2 regions of the Propionicimonas sp. T2.31MG-18 genome follow, and region 2 is predicted to be linked to the other one. Evidence: predicted binding sites of a transcription regulator. Region 2 holds the regulator's gene; the other holds the start of a gene.
What was found. Region 2 encodes LexA, which represses DNA repair genes until DNA is damaged. Its sites were predicted from a motif close to TCGAACANNTGTTCGA; they were not measured.
Positions count from the first base shown of each region.

Region 1: the regulator LexA is predicted to act here: its motif matches at 2,632-2,647, upstream of ACFQQJ_RS05570 (SAV_6107 family HEPN domain-containing protein).

Region 1 covers NZ_CAXWGX010000012.1:137,739-144,853, forward strand. The annotation lists gene ACFQQJ_RS05550 (alpha-E domain-containing protein) at 1-21, shown strand, start outside; gene ACFQQJ_RS05555 (transglutaminase N-terminal domain-containing protein) at 21-866, shown strand; gene ACFQQJ_RS05560 (FAD-dependent oxidoreductase) at 850-1,953, opposite strand; gene ACFQQJ_RS05565 (DUF4126 domain-containing protein) at 1,950-2,531, opposite strand; gene ACFQQJ_RS05570 (SAV_6107 family HEPN domain-containing protein) at 2,820-3,203, shown strand; gene dinB (DNA polymerase IV) at 3,200-4,390, shown strand; gene ACFQQJ_RS05580 (DUF3040 domain-containing protein) at 4,483-4,851, shown strand; gene ACFQQJ_RS05585 (transglutaminaseTgpA domain-containing protein) at 4,855-6,978, opposite strand; gene ACFQQJ_RS05590 (DUF58 domain-containing protein) at 6,975-7,115, opposite strand, start outside.
Region 2 covers NZ_CAXWGX010000012.1:578,623-585,737, forward strand. The annotation lists gene hflX (GTPase HflX) at 1-505, shown strand, start outside; gene ACFQQJ_RS07720 (ATP-dependent DNA helicase) at 516-2,489, shown strand; gene ACFQQJ_RS07725 (DUF167 domain-containing protein) at 2,688-3,044, opposite strand; gene lexA (transcriptional repressor LexA) at 2,951-3,724, opposite strand; gene ACFQQJ_RS07735 (PEP/pyruvate-binding domain-containing protein) at 3,791-6,340, opposite strand; gene ACFQQJ_RS07740 (AbrB/MazE/SpoVT family DNA-binding domain-containing protein) at 6,333-6,581, opposite strand; gene ACFQQJ_RS07745 (hypothetical protein) at 6,771-7,115, shown strand, end outside.

The sequences.
Region 1 (7,115 bases), 440 kb from region 2:
ACGTGGAGCGGGGGCAAGTGATGGGACGCCAGCTGCGCATCGTCCACCACACCGGCTACCGGTACGCCGGGCTCGTCAGCGCGTCGCACAACGAGGCGCGGATGACGCCGCGCGCGACCAGGGAGCAGTACGTCCTGGCGACCCGCCTGGACATCAGCCCGGTGGCGTGGTCGCACTCGTTCGTCGACTACTGGGGCACGCCGGTGACCGCGTTCGAGATCGCCGAGCCCCACAAGCAGATGGACGTGGTCGCCACCAGTACCGTCGATGTCGGCGACCGGCTCTCCGCCGGCCCCGGGGTGAGCTGGCGGGACCTGTCGGACCCGACGCTGTGCGACCAGCAGGTGGAGTTCCTGGGGATCTCCGAGCACGTGGAGTCGCCCTCGGAGCTGCGCCGGTACGCCGCGGACGCCGCACGGCGCGCCGAGCGCCCGGTCGACGCGGTGGAGGCGATCATCGGCCGCATCCGCGAGCGAGTGGCCTACGTGCCCGGCTCGACGGAGGTCAGCACCAGGGCCACCGGGGTGTGGGACGCGAGGGCCGGCGTCTGCCAGGACCTCGTCCACCTGAGCCTCGGCGCCCTGCGCAGCGTCGGCATCCCCGCCCGGTACGTCTCCGGCTACGTGATGCCCAGCGCGTCCGCCGTGGTGGGGGAGGCCCGGACGGGGGAGTCGCACGCCTGGCTCCAGTACTGGGACGGCGCCTGGGTGGGCCTCGACCCGACCAACGACACCGCGCCCGGCGACTTCCACGTGGAGGTCGGCGTCGGCAGGGACTACTTCGACGTGACCCCGCTGAAGGGCGTCTACTCGGGCTCCCAGTCGTCGCGGCTCTTCGTCGAGGTGGAGATCACCGTCCTGGCGTGATCCGGTAGTCACGGTTGGTCGGACGGATGTCCTCGCCGGTCAGCTGCTCGTGCAGGCGGTAGGCGGCCAGGGCACCGGTGAGGAGCTGCGCCCAGGAGTCGGTGCCGCCGGGCGACCAGGGCGAGGCCACCACCACGCCCTCGCGGGCCGGCTGCAGGGGCGGCAGGTCGAGCAGCGTGCGCCACGACGTCCACCGCGGCCCGCCGCCGGGTGCCCTGCGGAGGTGCCGGGCCACGCGGAAGTCGGCCCGCTCGTGGGTCAGGTCGGCGTGGGTCGCCGGGTCGACCGTGCTCACGACGGCGTCGGCGAGGAGCGACCCGGCCGTCGACTCCAGCCGGTGCCCGTCCCGGTCGGGACGGATCGCCAGCACCTCGACCCCGGTCCGCACCTCGACCCCACGGGTGCCCAGCCGCTCCAGGAGGAGGTCGAGCAGCACGCTCGCCGGCTGAGGCACACCCTCGGCGTCGACGACCTGCCAGCGACCGAACGTCCGTTCCAGGCCCAGCCGGTAGGCGTGCCACCCGGGCAGCCGGCGCGGGTCCTGCCCGAGCCGGGCCGCCACGTCGAGGACGAGCTCGGCCAGTTCCGGCACGCGCCGGGCGAGGTCATCGAGGCTGCGCCTGGGCACGAGCACGGCCCGGTCGGCCGCCCGCACCCGTCCGCTGAACTCCTCCTCCAGCCCGTATCGGCGCAGGACCAGCCACGCGCCGTCGAGCTCGTCGAGCAGGTCCCGCCAGGACGCCGCCACCGGCTCGCCGTACGCGGCGGCGAGCGTGGTCCACTGGGCGCCGCGGTCGGTCGGCAGGTCCAGGATCGAGCCGTCCGCCAGCCGGTAGCGGCGCGGCGGGGCCGCGACGAGCTGGAGGTCGCGCCGCCGCAGGTCGGAGGCAAGGACGCGCCCGGACTTGCGGAACAGGTCGCGCCACGCGGCCGGCAGCGTGAGCACCGTCCCGCCCGGCTCGGTGGCCACCTCGACGCCGGCGCAGGGGGCCGCGTCGCGCTCGAGCACCACCACCTCGTGGCCGGCACGGGAGAGGCGGGCGGCCGCGGCGAGACCCGCGAGCCCGCCGCCGACGACGGCGATCAACTCCGGGCCAGCCAGGCCCGGAACGCGGTGAAGCCCCGGCGGATCTGGGCCAGCAGCAGCACGGCGAGGGTGAGGGTGAGGATCAGCAGGATCGCGGCGACGACGGCCGCCTGCACCGGGTAGGCGACGGCGAGGCCGACGACGGTGACCAGGGCCGCGTCCCCGGCGAGGGAGGCGCCGACGTTGCTGAGGGGCTCCGGGGAGGTGTTGACCGCGAGCCGGACGCCCGACTTCGCGACGTGGCTCAGGAGCGCGGCGACGCCGCCCAGCGCCCCCATCGTCATCGGCAGGAGGTCGCCGTTGGCGCCGGCGAGCAGCGCGCCGATCAGCGCGCCGGCGACCGGACGGATGAAGGTGGAGACCGCGTCCCAGGCGGAGTCGAGATAGGGCACCTTGTCGGCGAAGAACTCGACCAGGGCCAGCACCCCCATGATCACCAGGACGTCCGTGCGCTGGAACCCCTCGGGGATCCCTTCGACGTGGCCGAGACGGCCGATCATGCCGAGGAGGAACACCGTGGCGTACGCGTTGATGCCGCTCGCCCAGCCGCTGGCGAAGGTCATTGCCACGACGTCCATGCCGGAATCGTAGCCGGGGCCCTTCCTGCGGCAAGGGGCGGGGGACGGTGGCGCGTGGGGGTTGACGCGGTGTCGGCGCGGGGGCCTATGATTGGAGCAATCGAATACCTGTTCGATAACGCGAGTGGGGGAAGCTCGCCCCGGGTCGTCACGGCGGCCCGGCCGGCCCCGGTGCCGACAGTTCCCGCGTGCCTCCCGGGGTGGACTCGACCCCCGCTCCGGGACGGCTCGCGGGGCGTCCGTGCCGGGGTCGCTCATGCCCGGTGACAAGGGGTGGAAGGAGGACGGATGGCCGGCGACGGGCTGGAGGGCGCGAGGTCGGCGCTGATCGGCGCGGAGCTGGCCGAGACCGCCTCCGAGCGATACCTTCTCGCCCACCTCGCAGCCCTGCGGGTGGCAGCAGCAGTGCTCGCGGCGCGGGCACACGCGGCGTCCGGCGCCCGCCTCCGCAACGCCTGGCAGCTCGTCGCGGAGGTGGCTCCGGAATTCGCGGAGTGGGCTGGCTACTTCGCCGCCGGCCAGCACAAGCGGCAGGCGGTCGCGGCCGGGGCGGTGGCCCTGGTCGCGCACCGGGAGGCCGACGACCTCCTCCGGGACGCGCAGGCGTTCCACGACGAGGTCGCCCGCCGGCTCTCGGCCGGTCGGCGCCGCGGCGCGAGGGAGGCCGGATGAGCGCGCCGTCCGCGCCGGCGCCGGGGCGGGTGGTCATGTGCGTCGACATGGACGCGTTCTACGCGTCCGTGGAACTGCGCCGGCACCCGGAGTGGCGCGACGTGCCGATGTGGGTCGGGGGAGCCGGACGCGGCGTCGTGCTGTCCGCCAACTACCCCGCGCGGGCCTACGGCGTCCGCGGCGGCATGTCGTCGGCCCAGGCGCGGCGGCTGTGCCCGCACGCCGTCTGCGCGCCGCCCGACTTCGACGCCTACACGGAGGTGTCGGACGGGATCGTCGCCATCCTGGAGACGTTCACCGCGCGCGTGGAGTGCGCGTCGATCGACGAGGCCTACCTCGACCTGACCGGGGCGGAGCGCAGCACCGGCACCGCCGTCCGCGTCGGTGAACGGCTGCGCGCGATCGTCCACGACGAGCAGGGCATCTCCTGCTCGGTGGGCATTGGCCCCAACAAGCTGGTCGCGAAGATGGCCACCAATGCCGCGAAGCCGGACGGGCTTCGGGAGGTGGCGCCGCACGAGGTGCTCGGCTTCCTCCATCCCCAGCCGGTCGAGAACCTGGTCGGGGTCGGGGAGAGCACCGCCGCGCGCCTCCGGCCGCTCGGGGTGGTCACCGTGGCCGACCTCGCCGCGCTGCCGCGCGCCGCGCTCCAGCGGGAGTTCGGGCTGCGGGCCGGCGCGCTGCTGGCCGACCTCGCCTGGGGGGTGGATGCCAGCCGGGTGGTCGCCCGACCCGGCGAGCGCGGCGTCGGCAACCAGGAGACCTTCGGACGTGACCTCACCGACAGTGCCCAGGTGCAGGCAGAGCTCCTCCGGCTCGCGGTGAAGGTGGCCTCGCGGATGCGGGCGGCGGAGGTGCTCGGGCGGACAGTGACCCTCCACCTGAGGTTCTCGGACTTCACGACCACGGCGCGCTCGCTCACGCTCGCGGCCCCGTCCGACCTCACCGGGGACGTGTACGGCGCCGCCGTGCGGCTGTACGCAAAACTGCGTCCGGGGCGGCCCGTCCGGCGGGTGGGGATCCGGGTGACGGGACTGGCCGACCGAGGGACGGTCGCGCTCCAGCCCACCCTTGATGCCCCTGACCACGGATGGAGTGATGCCGAGCGGGCCGCAGACGACGTGATCCTGCGGTTCGGGCCGCGGGCGGTGCGTCGCGCGGTGCTCACCCGGCGGGAACGGCCCTGACGGCCGGATCCGGGGGTGCTCGGTTCCGAATTGCCTCGTGCCCGCCTAAACTTGGGCTTGTCCCGTCGGGACCCGTGAACCAGGGAGGCAGCATGGCGCTCTCGGACGAAGAGCAGAAGCTCCTCGACCAGCTGGAAGCTGCGCTCGCGGCCGAAGACCCCAAGCTCGCCAGCGCGCTCCGCGGCACGACCCATCGCTGGGAGCGCCGCCGCGCGATCCTCGCCGGGCTCGGCTTCCTCGTCGGCCTCGCCGCCCTGATCGGGGGCATGCAGGTGCACCCGGCGATCAGCGTGGTCGGCTTCGTCGTCATGCTCGCGGCAGCGGTTCTCGGCGTCACCGCCTGGCAGCAGTCCGCGGACGCGGCCGAAGGCCAGGGCGCGGGCGGCCGTGCGGGGAACCACTCGGAGTTCCTGGGCCGCATGGACGAGCGCTGGCGCCGCAACACCGACGACGGCGCCTGAGCGTCACCGGCCCGGCCGCCACAGCGACCGCGGCCACCACTTCCCGGCGGTGGGCACTGCCCACCGCCTTTCCACTGACCGACTGACCCTCCCGACCAGCGCGGGGAGGGCGTCAGCGGCGGCCGGCTCCCGGTCGTAGCGGCCGCGCTCCACCGTGACCGCCAGGGCCCACAGCGCCTCGCGGCCGTCCTCGTCCAGCCGGGAGCCCAGCAGGGTGGCGACCTGCCGGCTCGTCCCGTCCGGCCACGGCCCGGCGTGGTCGAGCACGACCGCCCGCACCTCCCGCCACGCACGTTCTCCGGCCCTCGCCGGGTCGGCGCCGGGCCTGAGCCGGCTGCGCCGCTGCGCGGCCCGCACCAGCCGCGGGGCGGCACCGAGCACCAGCGCCAGTCCCGCGGCGCCCGCCAGCCAGCCCGGTCCTCCTGCCGCGAGGCCGTCCTGCGCGCCGGCGCCGGGGAGCACGGGCTCGTCGACGGTGGTCGGCGCAGCCGTCGGGACGGTCGGCGTCGGGGCAGAACTGGGGACGGCGCTCGCGCTCGACGTCCCGCCGCCACCGGCGGTGGCGCCACCGGGGGTCGGGTCCACGGGCACCCAGCCCACACCGTTGCCGAAGGAGAGTTCCACCCAGGCGTGCATGTTCCGGGTGGACACCTCCCACCGTTCCCCCCGTTCGGTGCCGGGAAGGAAGCCGACCACGACCCGCGACGGGATGCCGACCGCACGGGCCAGCACGGCCAGCGAGCCGGCGAACTGCTCGCAGTAGCCCGTGCGACTGCCCAGCAGGAAGTCCTCGAGGGTGCCCAGCGTGGTGCCCGGGGCGACGCGGGTGTTGTAGCGGAACGCGTCCGAGCGCAGGAAGGACGCGAGCGCGAGCGCCTTCTCGCCCGCGGTCTCCGCGCCCGCCCGGGTCGTCACCTCCACCGCGAGCCGGCGGACGGAGTCCGGCAGCTCCGGCGGCAGGGCGAGGGTGAGTCCGCCGTCACCCGGCTCGCCGGGTTCGGCCAGCGTCGGCAGCATCGTCTCCAGGCCGGGCAGCCGCGCCGTCCGGGCGGTGTAGGCGAGGTCACGGGTGGCGCTCGCACGACCGTCGCCGACGGCCACGACGGCAAGGGTGCGGGGGTCGTAGCGCCAGTTGTCGCCCGGCACCTGCGCCGCGACCGGGAACCACGGCATCGGCAGGTACTCGCTGGCCAGGTCGCCGACCTCGACGGAGGTCTCGACCGCCTGCGCGCTACCCACCCGCGGCAGGTCCCCGCCGAACTGGAGCGCGACGAGATCGGTCGCCACGAGGTGGAAGCCCTTCTCGTCGAAGGCCGACAGCGCAGCCAGCCGCAGGTACTGGCCCTCCCCGTCCGAGGTCCGGTAGGTCAGGACGGTCCGGTCGGCCGTCGCGTTGATGTTGCGGATGAGGTCGATGCTCGGGTCGCCCAGCTGGACGGTGCCCTGACCGAAGGTGTCGGTCCGGTCGCCGAAGCGCTCGGGGATCGGTTGCGCGGCGAGCACGGCCCCGGCCAGGGCGAGCGTCGTGGCGATCGTGGCCGCGGTCAGCACGCCGCGGCGCCAGCCGGCGGCCGTTGCCTCGTGCGTCCCGGGCGGGCCCGCTGCGGCGTTGCGCGACGCGGTGGCGAGCACCAGGGCGTAGCCGGCGGCCGGGAAGGCGAACAGCGCGGGGCTGGTCTCCGCGTAGATGGCCAGGGTCGGCACCAGGTAGGGCAGCACCAGCACGGGGAACGTCCACGCGGGGGAGGCAAGGCCGACAGCCAGTGTCTCGACCAGCAGGTACAGCACCCACAGCAGCAGCGCGCTGAAGAGGGCGACGCCGGACTGGTACGGCATCGGGGCGAAGGACTCCCGCACGAACTCGGCGGTCTCCGCGTAGAGCGCGAGCGGCTCGGACGCTGCCGGGGCGAGCCACGGCACCAGCGCTGCCGGCAGCAGTTGCACCAGGCGGACGACGACCTCGCCGGAGCCGCCGTGCCGCGCGAGCAGGCCGAGGGCGACGCTGAGGGCGACCAGGGCACCGGCGAGGGCCAGGAAACTGCGGTCCTCGGTGAGCGCGACGATCGGGACGCCCGCCGCCATCGCCGCGACGGCCGAGGCGGCGCTCATCCGGCCGGCCGCGGTCACCGCTCGTCCTCGACGCCGAGCTCGTGCCAGGCCGCGGCGATCGACGTGCCGGGACCGGCGACCACGCACTTCCAGCCCGTCGCGCGCACCGCGTCCGCACTGTTCGCGTCCTCACGGGACCGGGGGACGAGGACGGC
Region 2 (7,115 bases):
CACCGTCGGCTTCATCCGTCACCTGCCGCACGACCTCGTCGAGGCGTTCCGCTCCACGCTGGAGGAGTCGGTCGCTGCCGACCTGCTGGTGCACGTGGTGGACGGCTCCGACCCCGACCCGTTCGGCCAGATCGCCGCCGTCCGCACGGTGCTCGCCGACATCGGCGCCGCCGGTGTCGCCGAGCAGCTCGTGGTGAACAAGACCGACGCCGCGGATCCCGACGCGCTGCTGGCCCTGCGGGGGCGCTACCCCGACGCGGTGTTCGTCTCCGCCCGGATCGGCGCGGGCATGGACGAGCTCCGGGCCCGGGTCGAGCAGCGGCTACCGCGTCCGGAGGTGGAGGTGCGTGCCCTCGTGCCCTACGACCGCGGCGACCTGATCAACCGCATCCACCTCAGCGGGGAGTTCGTCAGCAGCGAGCACACCGAGCACGGCACGCTGGTGGTCGCCCGCGTGAACGCCGACCTCGCCGGCGAGCTCGCGCGCTACGCCAGCGATGCCTGAGCCGGCCGGCCTGGATGGCGAGAAGGCCGGCGGAGGCGGCCTGGCCGACCGCATCCTGGCGGCCGCCGTCGCCGGGATCGGCGGTCACCCCCGTCCGGGCCAGCAGCAGATGGCTGCCGCGGTCGGCCGGACGCTCGACAACGGTGAGCACCTGCTGGTGCAGGCCGGGACCGGGACCGGCAAGTCGCTGGGCTACCTGGCCCCCGCCCTCGCCAGCCTCGTCGAGGACCGGGCGTCGCGGGTGGTGATCGCGACCGCGACCCTCGCGCTGCAGGCCCAACTCGCCGGGAAGGACATCCCGGCCGCCGTCACGGCCTGCGAGCAGGTGTGCGGCCAGGGGGTCACCCACGCCGTCCTGAAGGGACGGAGCAACTACGCCTGCCTGCTGCGGGTGCGCGACGGCCAGGGCTCGGAGCAGGAGGCCCTGCTGCCCGAGCCCGGCGAGGCGACGGGGGTCGGCGCGGAGGTGGTCGCGCTGCGCCGCTGGGCGGAGGAGGAGGCCGGCTCCGGGCGGCTCGCTGACCGCGACGACGCTCCGGCGCACACCCCGGCCGCCTGGATGCAGGTGTCGGTCCCGGTCCGGGAGTGCCTGGGTGCGCAGCGGTGCCCCTACGGCGCCGAGTGCCTGGTGGAGAAGTCGCGCGAGCGGGCGCGGGCCAGCCAGCTGGTGGTGACCAACCACGCCCTGCTGGCGGTCGACGCGCTGCACGGGGGTACCGCGCTGCCCGAGTACGAGGGGCTGGTGATCGACGAGGCCCACGAGCTCGTCAGCCGCGTGACCGGTGCCGCGTCCGTCGAACTCGGCCCGTCGCAGGTGGAGCGGGTCGCGAAGCGGTGCCTCGCCTGGCTCACCGACGACGTCGGGCTGGCCTTCCTGGACGCAGCGGACGCCCTGCAGGGCGCGCTGGACGGGACCGATCCCGGCCGGGTCACCGAGCCGGAGGCCGAAGTGGTGGCGGCGCTGCGCAGCGTCCGCACGGCCGCCCGCGCGGCGATCACGGGGCTGGCCGGCGGCAAGGACGAGGAGACGGACCGCCGGCAGGCGCAGGCCGCAGCCCAGGAGGTCTTCGACGTCGCCGAGCGCATGGCGAAGCTCGACCCCTACGACGTGGTGTGGGTGTCGGAGTCCGAGCGGTTCGGCCGGCAGGCGAACTGCGCCCCGCTGTCGGTGGCCGGACTGCTGCGCAGCCGGGTGTTCGACAACCACCCGGTGGTGCTCACCTCGGCCACGCTGAAGATCGGGGGTGACTTCCGCGCGATCGCCGCGTCCCTGGGGCTGGCCGGGGAGGACGCGGCGGACTGGCGCGGGATCGACGTCGGCTCCCCGTTCGACTACCGCAGCCAGGGAATCCTCTACGTCGCGCGGCAGCTGCCCCCGCCGGGGCGGGACGGCATCGGGCCGGAGGCGCTCGCCGAGGTGGCCGAACTCCTGTGGGCCGCGGACGGCAGGACGCTCGGCCTGTTCGCGTCCCAGCGATCGGCGGAGGCCGCCGCGCGGTACTGCCGCGAGCACGTCCCCGAACGGCTGGTGCTCTGCCAGGGCGACGCGCACCTGCCCCGGCTGACCGCGGAGTTCGTGGAAGACCCGGAGGCCTCGCTCTTCGGCACGCTGTCGCTGTGGCAGGGCATCGACGTGCCGGGCGACACCTGCCGCCTGGTGATCATCGACAAGATCCCGTTCCCGCGACCGGACGACCCGCTGATGCAGGCCCGCCAACAGGCGGTCACCGAGGGCGGGGGGAACGGCTTCATGGCGGTGGCGGCCACGCACGCGGGGCTCCTGCTGGCCCAGGGGTCGGGACGCCTGATCCGCACCCTGACCGACCGCGGTGTCGTCGCCGTCCTGGACCCCCGGCTGGTCACCGCACGGTACGGCAGTTTCCTCACCGCGTCGATGCCCGACTTCTGGACGACCACCGATCGCGAGACGGCCATCGGGGCGCTGCGGAGGCTCGGCAGCGGAACGGACGCGGGCGCCCGCTGAGCCCGGCCCGGGTGGGCTTCGGCCACGCGGGCGTGGGCGCCAGCGCGGCGTGGCAACGGGTGCGACGAGAAGCCGAGGCTCCTCGTCGGAGCACCCGGCGAGGCGATCGGCTCGGTGGCCGGCGCTTCGGCGTCGTGCCGGGCCGGTCCCGATAGCGCACGAGACGTCCGCAGGACCCGGTCGAGCGGGGGAGGGCGGTCAGGAGCCGAGGAGCTCGGCGAGGCGCCCGGCGCGGTCGTCGGGCACCTCGACCAGCTTGGTCCTGCTCGTGGCGCCGCTGACGAGGGCCACGTCTCGGGCCGGGCATCCGAGGGCCTTCGCGAGCGCGGCGAGCGCCGCCTCCGTGGCCCGTCCGTCCACCGCTGGAGCCTGGACGGCCACCACCAGGGCGTCCTCGCCGTAGCGGCCGCCCACGCGGGTCCTCCCCGCCCCCGGCTTGACCCGGATCGGGATGCGGATGGCTACACCCTCCGCAGGACGGCGACCACCTTGCCGAGGATGGACGCGTTGTTGCCGTCGATCGGCTCGTAGGCGGGGTTGTGGGGCAGCAGCCACACCTGGCCCGGCGTGCGCTTGAAGGTCTTCACGGTGGCCTCGTCACCGATCAGGGCCGCCACGATGTCGCCGTTGACGGCGTCGGGCTGCTGCCGCACGACCACGTAGTCACCGTCGCAGATCGCGGCGTCGATCATCGAGTCGCCCCTGACCTCCAGCAGGAACAGCGTCCCCTCACCGACGAGCTGGCGGGGGAGCGCGAACACGTCCTCGACGGCCTGCTCGGCGAGGATCGGGCCACCGGCGGCGATGCGACCCAGCACCGGGACGGTCACCGACGGCGCGGTCGGGGCGGGGAGGTCCGGCTCGACGATGCGGGTCGCCACGGCGACCTCATCCCCAGCCGCCATCGAATCGGGCAGCCGCACCTCGAGTGCGCGTGGGCGGTGCGGGTCACGGAAGAGGAAGCCCTTGGCCTGGAGCACCTTGAGCTGGTGCGCGGCCGAGGACGAGGATGCCAGGCCCGCGCGGTCGGCGATCTCCCGGATGCTCGGCGGGTAGCCGCGGGCAAGCAGGTCGTCGCGGATCACCTCGAGGATCCGCCGCTGGCGCGCGGTGAGGCCCTCCGCGTCCGCCGGGCCGTCGGGCAGGTGGCTGACCTTCGTGCCGAGCTGGGCGGCGATGTCTTCCTTGCGCGGACGGCCCCGCTTGCGGGCCGGGGGTTCTGCCTTGCTAGCCATGGCAGCACGCTAACCCGGCGCCGCGACGGAATCAAACACATGTTCGAGCGTGTCGGGAATCGGACGTCACAGCACCTCGACGGTGCCGCGGCCGCCGTCCACGCGCACGAGGTCGCCGGTCGCGAGCCGCGCGGTGGCGTCACCGCAGCCGACCACGGCGGGGATGCCGAGCTCGCGGGCCACGATGGCGGCGTGGCTGAGCGGCGCGCCGAGGTCGGTGACGATCGCACCCGCCCGGGGGAAGACCGGGGTCCAGCCGATGTTGGTCAGGGGGGTGACCAGCACCTCGCCCGGCAGCAGCTGGTCGGCGTCCTCGATGCGGTCCAGCCGGCGCACCCGTCCCTGTGCGACCCCGACCGACCCGGCGGCCCCGGTCACGAGCCGCTCGTCGCCCTCCGGTGGTGGCGGCAGCGGACGGCCCGCGACGAAGGCGTCGCCGCGCCGGCCGGGATCGGCCGCCCACGCGTACGGGTCGAAGCGACCGACGATGAACAGCGGGAGCTGGGGGAGGTCCCGCTGCCGTTGCACCACGGCGCGGCGCGCGGCCACGTCCGGCGCCCGGCCGGTCCCGTCCAGGGCGTCCAGCAGTTCGGGGAGGGTGTGGAAGAACACGTCGTCGCCGATGCCGAGCAGGACGCCGGCACGGAGGGCGAACCCTCGCCCGACCCCGGTCCAGCGGACGGACTCCGAGCGGACGCGCTCCCGCAGTGCGGCCCGGCGCGCCCTGCGTCGCAGCCGGCGCTCGACGTCGCGCGCCTTTTCGGGATGGTCCGTCCTGAGGCGGTCCCTGGCCGCCTCGAAGGCCGCGGCGCGGCCGGCCCGGAGACGTCCCACGTCCGCGCCGGTCGCGGCGGAGGCGAGGGCGCGGTCGAGCCAGCCGGGGTTCTCCGCCGGACGCGGCCAGGCGAGCTCGACCTCGTTGTGGCCGCGATGCCCGAACGCCGCGAGGTAGTCGTCGCGGGAGAGGCGTCCGGCGAGCACCTCCTGGAGCCCGGCGGCGGGGCCGAGGCTCTCCAGGCCTCCGCAGAGCCCGGCGACGTTCGCCAGCAGCGCGGCGGAATCGTCGGCGCCGACGAGCCGGCGGAGTTCGTCCTCGAGCGGGTCGAGCCGGTCGTCGGTGGCGGCGATCACCGCCCAGAACGCGCGCAGGGAGGCGGGGAACACCGCGTCCCGCCACAGGGCCGCGAGCTCCGCGCCGGTGGACGCGGCCGCGACGCGGGCGGCGAGCCGCGCGCTCTCCTCCCGGCTGGTGGCGAGGAAGCGGGGGAGGCGCAGCCGGTGCCACTGCAGGCGGACCAGCGTGGCCAGCAACGGCAGCCCCTCGTCCTGCCAGTCGGCCTTCGTCAGGGGCAGCACGGGCAGCGGGACGTCGTCGGGCAGGTCGCCCCACAGCCCGGCGATCTGGCGGTAGGCCGCCCGCGGGTCCGCCGCTGCCTTCGGCCCGCGTGCGCTCACCTGCACGCTCAGGTTCGCGTAGGGCCGCCCGCCGACGTAGCCGGCCATCTCGCGACCCCTCACCTTCATCGACGGGCCGCCGTTGTCCTGCTGGTGGCGGACCACGGAGACGGTGAGCGGGGTCTGCGGCTCCGGGTTGGCCTCCGACAGGTTCGTCGCCGACCACAGGCAGGTGCCGGTGAGGGTGTCGTTGCGCTCCGCGGTGACCGGGTCCCAGCCGCGCATGCTGGTCACCGGCCGGGCCTGGAGGATCCAGACGCGGTCTGCGGCGACCGCCCACTCGATGTCCAGGGCGACTCCGCCGAAGCAGGCCTCGATGTCGTGCGCCGCGGCATGCAGCCGGGCGGCCACCGGCGCGAGGACGGCAGGGCCGGTGTACGCGCCGTCGGGGCGGTGGAAGCGGAACGGGGTCGCGTCGGCGGAGCCGGAGACCAGCGCCTCGCCCGGGCCCTCGACGACGTCGCCCACCATGGTGTCGAGGTCGCCGGTGAGCGGGTCTGCGGTGAACAGGACGCCCGCCCGCTGCGCTGCCACCATGCGCTGCACCACGACCGCGACCGGCTGGTGGGCCTCGACCCCCTGCGCCTCGGCGTAGGCCCGCACGCGGGGCGCGGCCCCGGAGCGGTGGACGCGGGACGCGGCGTCCACCACCGCGGTGGCGGGCACGTCGAGCTCGGTGGCGAACGCGCCGGCGAACGACGCGGACGCGGAGTCCTCCGCTCCGGCGGAGGATCGCACGGCGAAGGGGCCGCCGCCGAGGCGGCGCAGGGCGCGTGCCAGCTCGCGGGAGCCGGCGGGGGAGAGCCCGCCGTCGTCGAAGGCGCCCGGGAGCACGACGACCCCGGCCGGAACGCGGAAGCCAGCCTGCACCAGGCGCGCCAGCGCGGAGGCCTTGCCCCCCGCCCCTGGCGTGCCCGGGGCCAGTCGGGCGAGGTCGTGCACCAGCCGGCCCGGGGGCGCGGAGCGCACGCGCCGCACGAGGACGACGGCCCGGCCGGCGAGCCAGGTGCCCGCCAGGTAGCCGAGGGTTCCGGCCAGCGCGGCGAGCGGGACGCGGGCCAGGACGGGCACAGGGGCGAGGACGGCGACCGCCGAGCCCGCCGCCAGCGCGCAGAGGTTGGCACCGACGAGGCGTGCCCTCCGGGTGCGGGGGTCAGTCATCGCCGGCGTCTCCGGTGGCACCGCCGAGGATCCGGTCGAGGCCCGGGACGCGGGCGAGCACCTGGTCGGCCTTGCCGAACGCGAGGCCGAACCCGACGTCGCCGAACACCAGCAGCTTGTCGCCGACCTCGATCCCGAGGTCGCGGCGCGCTTCCGCCGGAATGACGATCTGGCCGCGGTCACTGACCGTCACGGTGCCGTAGAAGCGGCGGTCGGGATTGGTGGGGTGGGTGTGGGCCATCCGTGCTCCTCGCGTCTTGGATACAAGACATATCTTACGCGCTCGGGAGGCCTGGAGGAACTGTCAGTGGCGGGTGCGAGGCTGTTCCACGTCCGACACGCGGAGCGAACAATTGTTCGAATTGCTTGATCCGCGCGGCGGGCTGGGATAGAAAAGGTATCGAACACCTGTTCGAGCGAAGGAGATGCCATGAGCGCGCTGCTGATCGAGGACCTGTCCACGACCATCCCGGTGAGCCTGCCGGGCACCGGCGCCGAGCCGCGCCGCTGGCGCCATGTCGAGCGCGGCCCGCAGGCCCGCCCGCACCTGGTGTCGCTGCCGGGCGGCCGTCCGGGCGGTGTCGCCGCACCGGCCGCGCCACGGGTCCCGGCTCGCGTGGCCGCGTCCACCCCAGCCCGCACCTGGGAGCTCACCGATCGGGGGATCGCGGTCGTGGTGGTGTTCTTCCTCGCCGTGGTCGCGCTCGCGGCCGTGGTGCTCGTCAGCGGCTTCCTGGCCGTGAGCGACGCCCCGCTGCCCGTCGCGCCGCCGGTG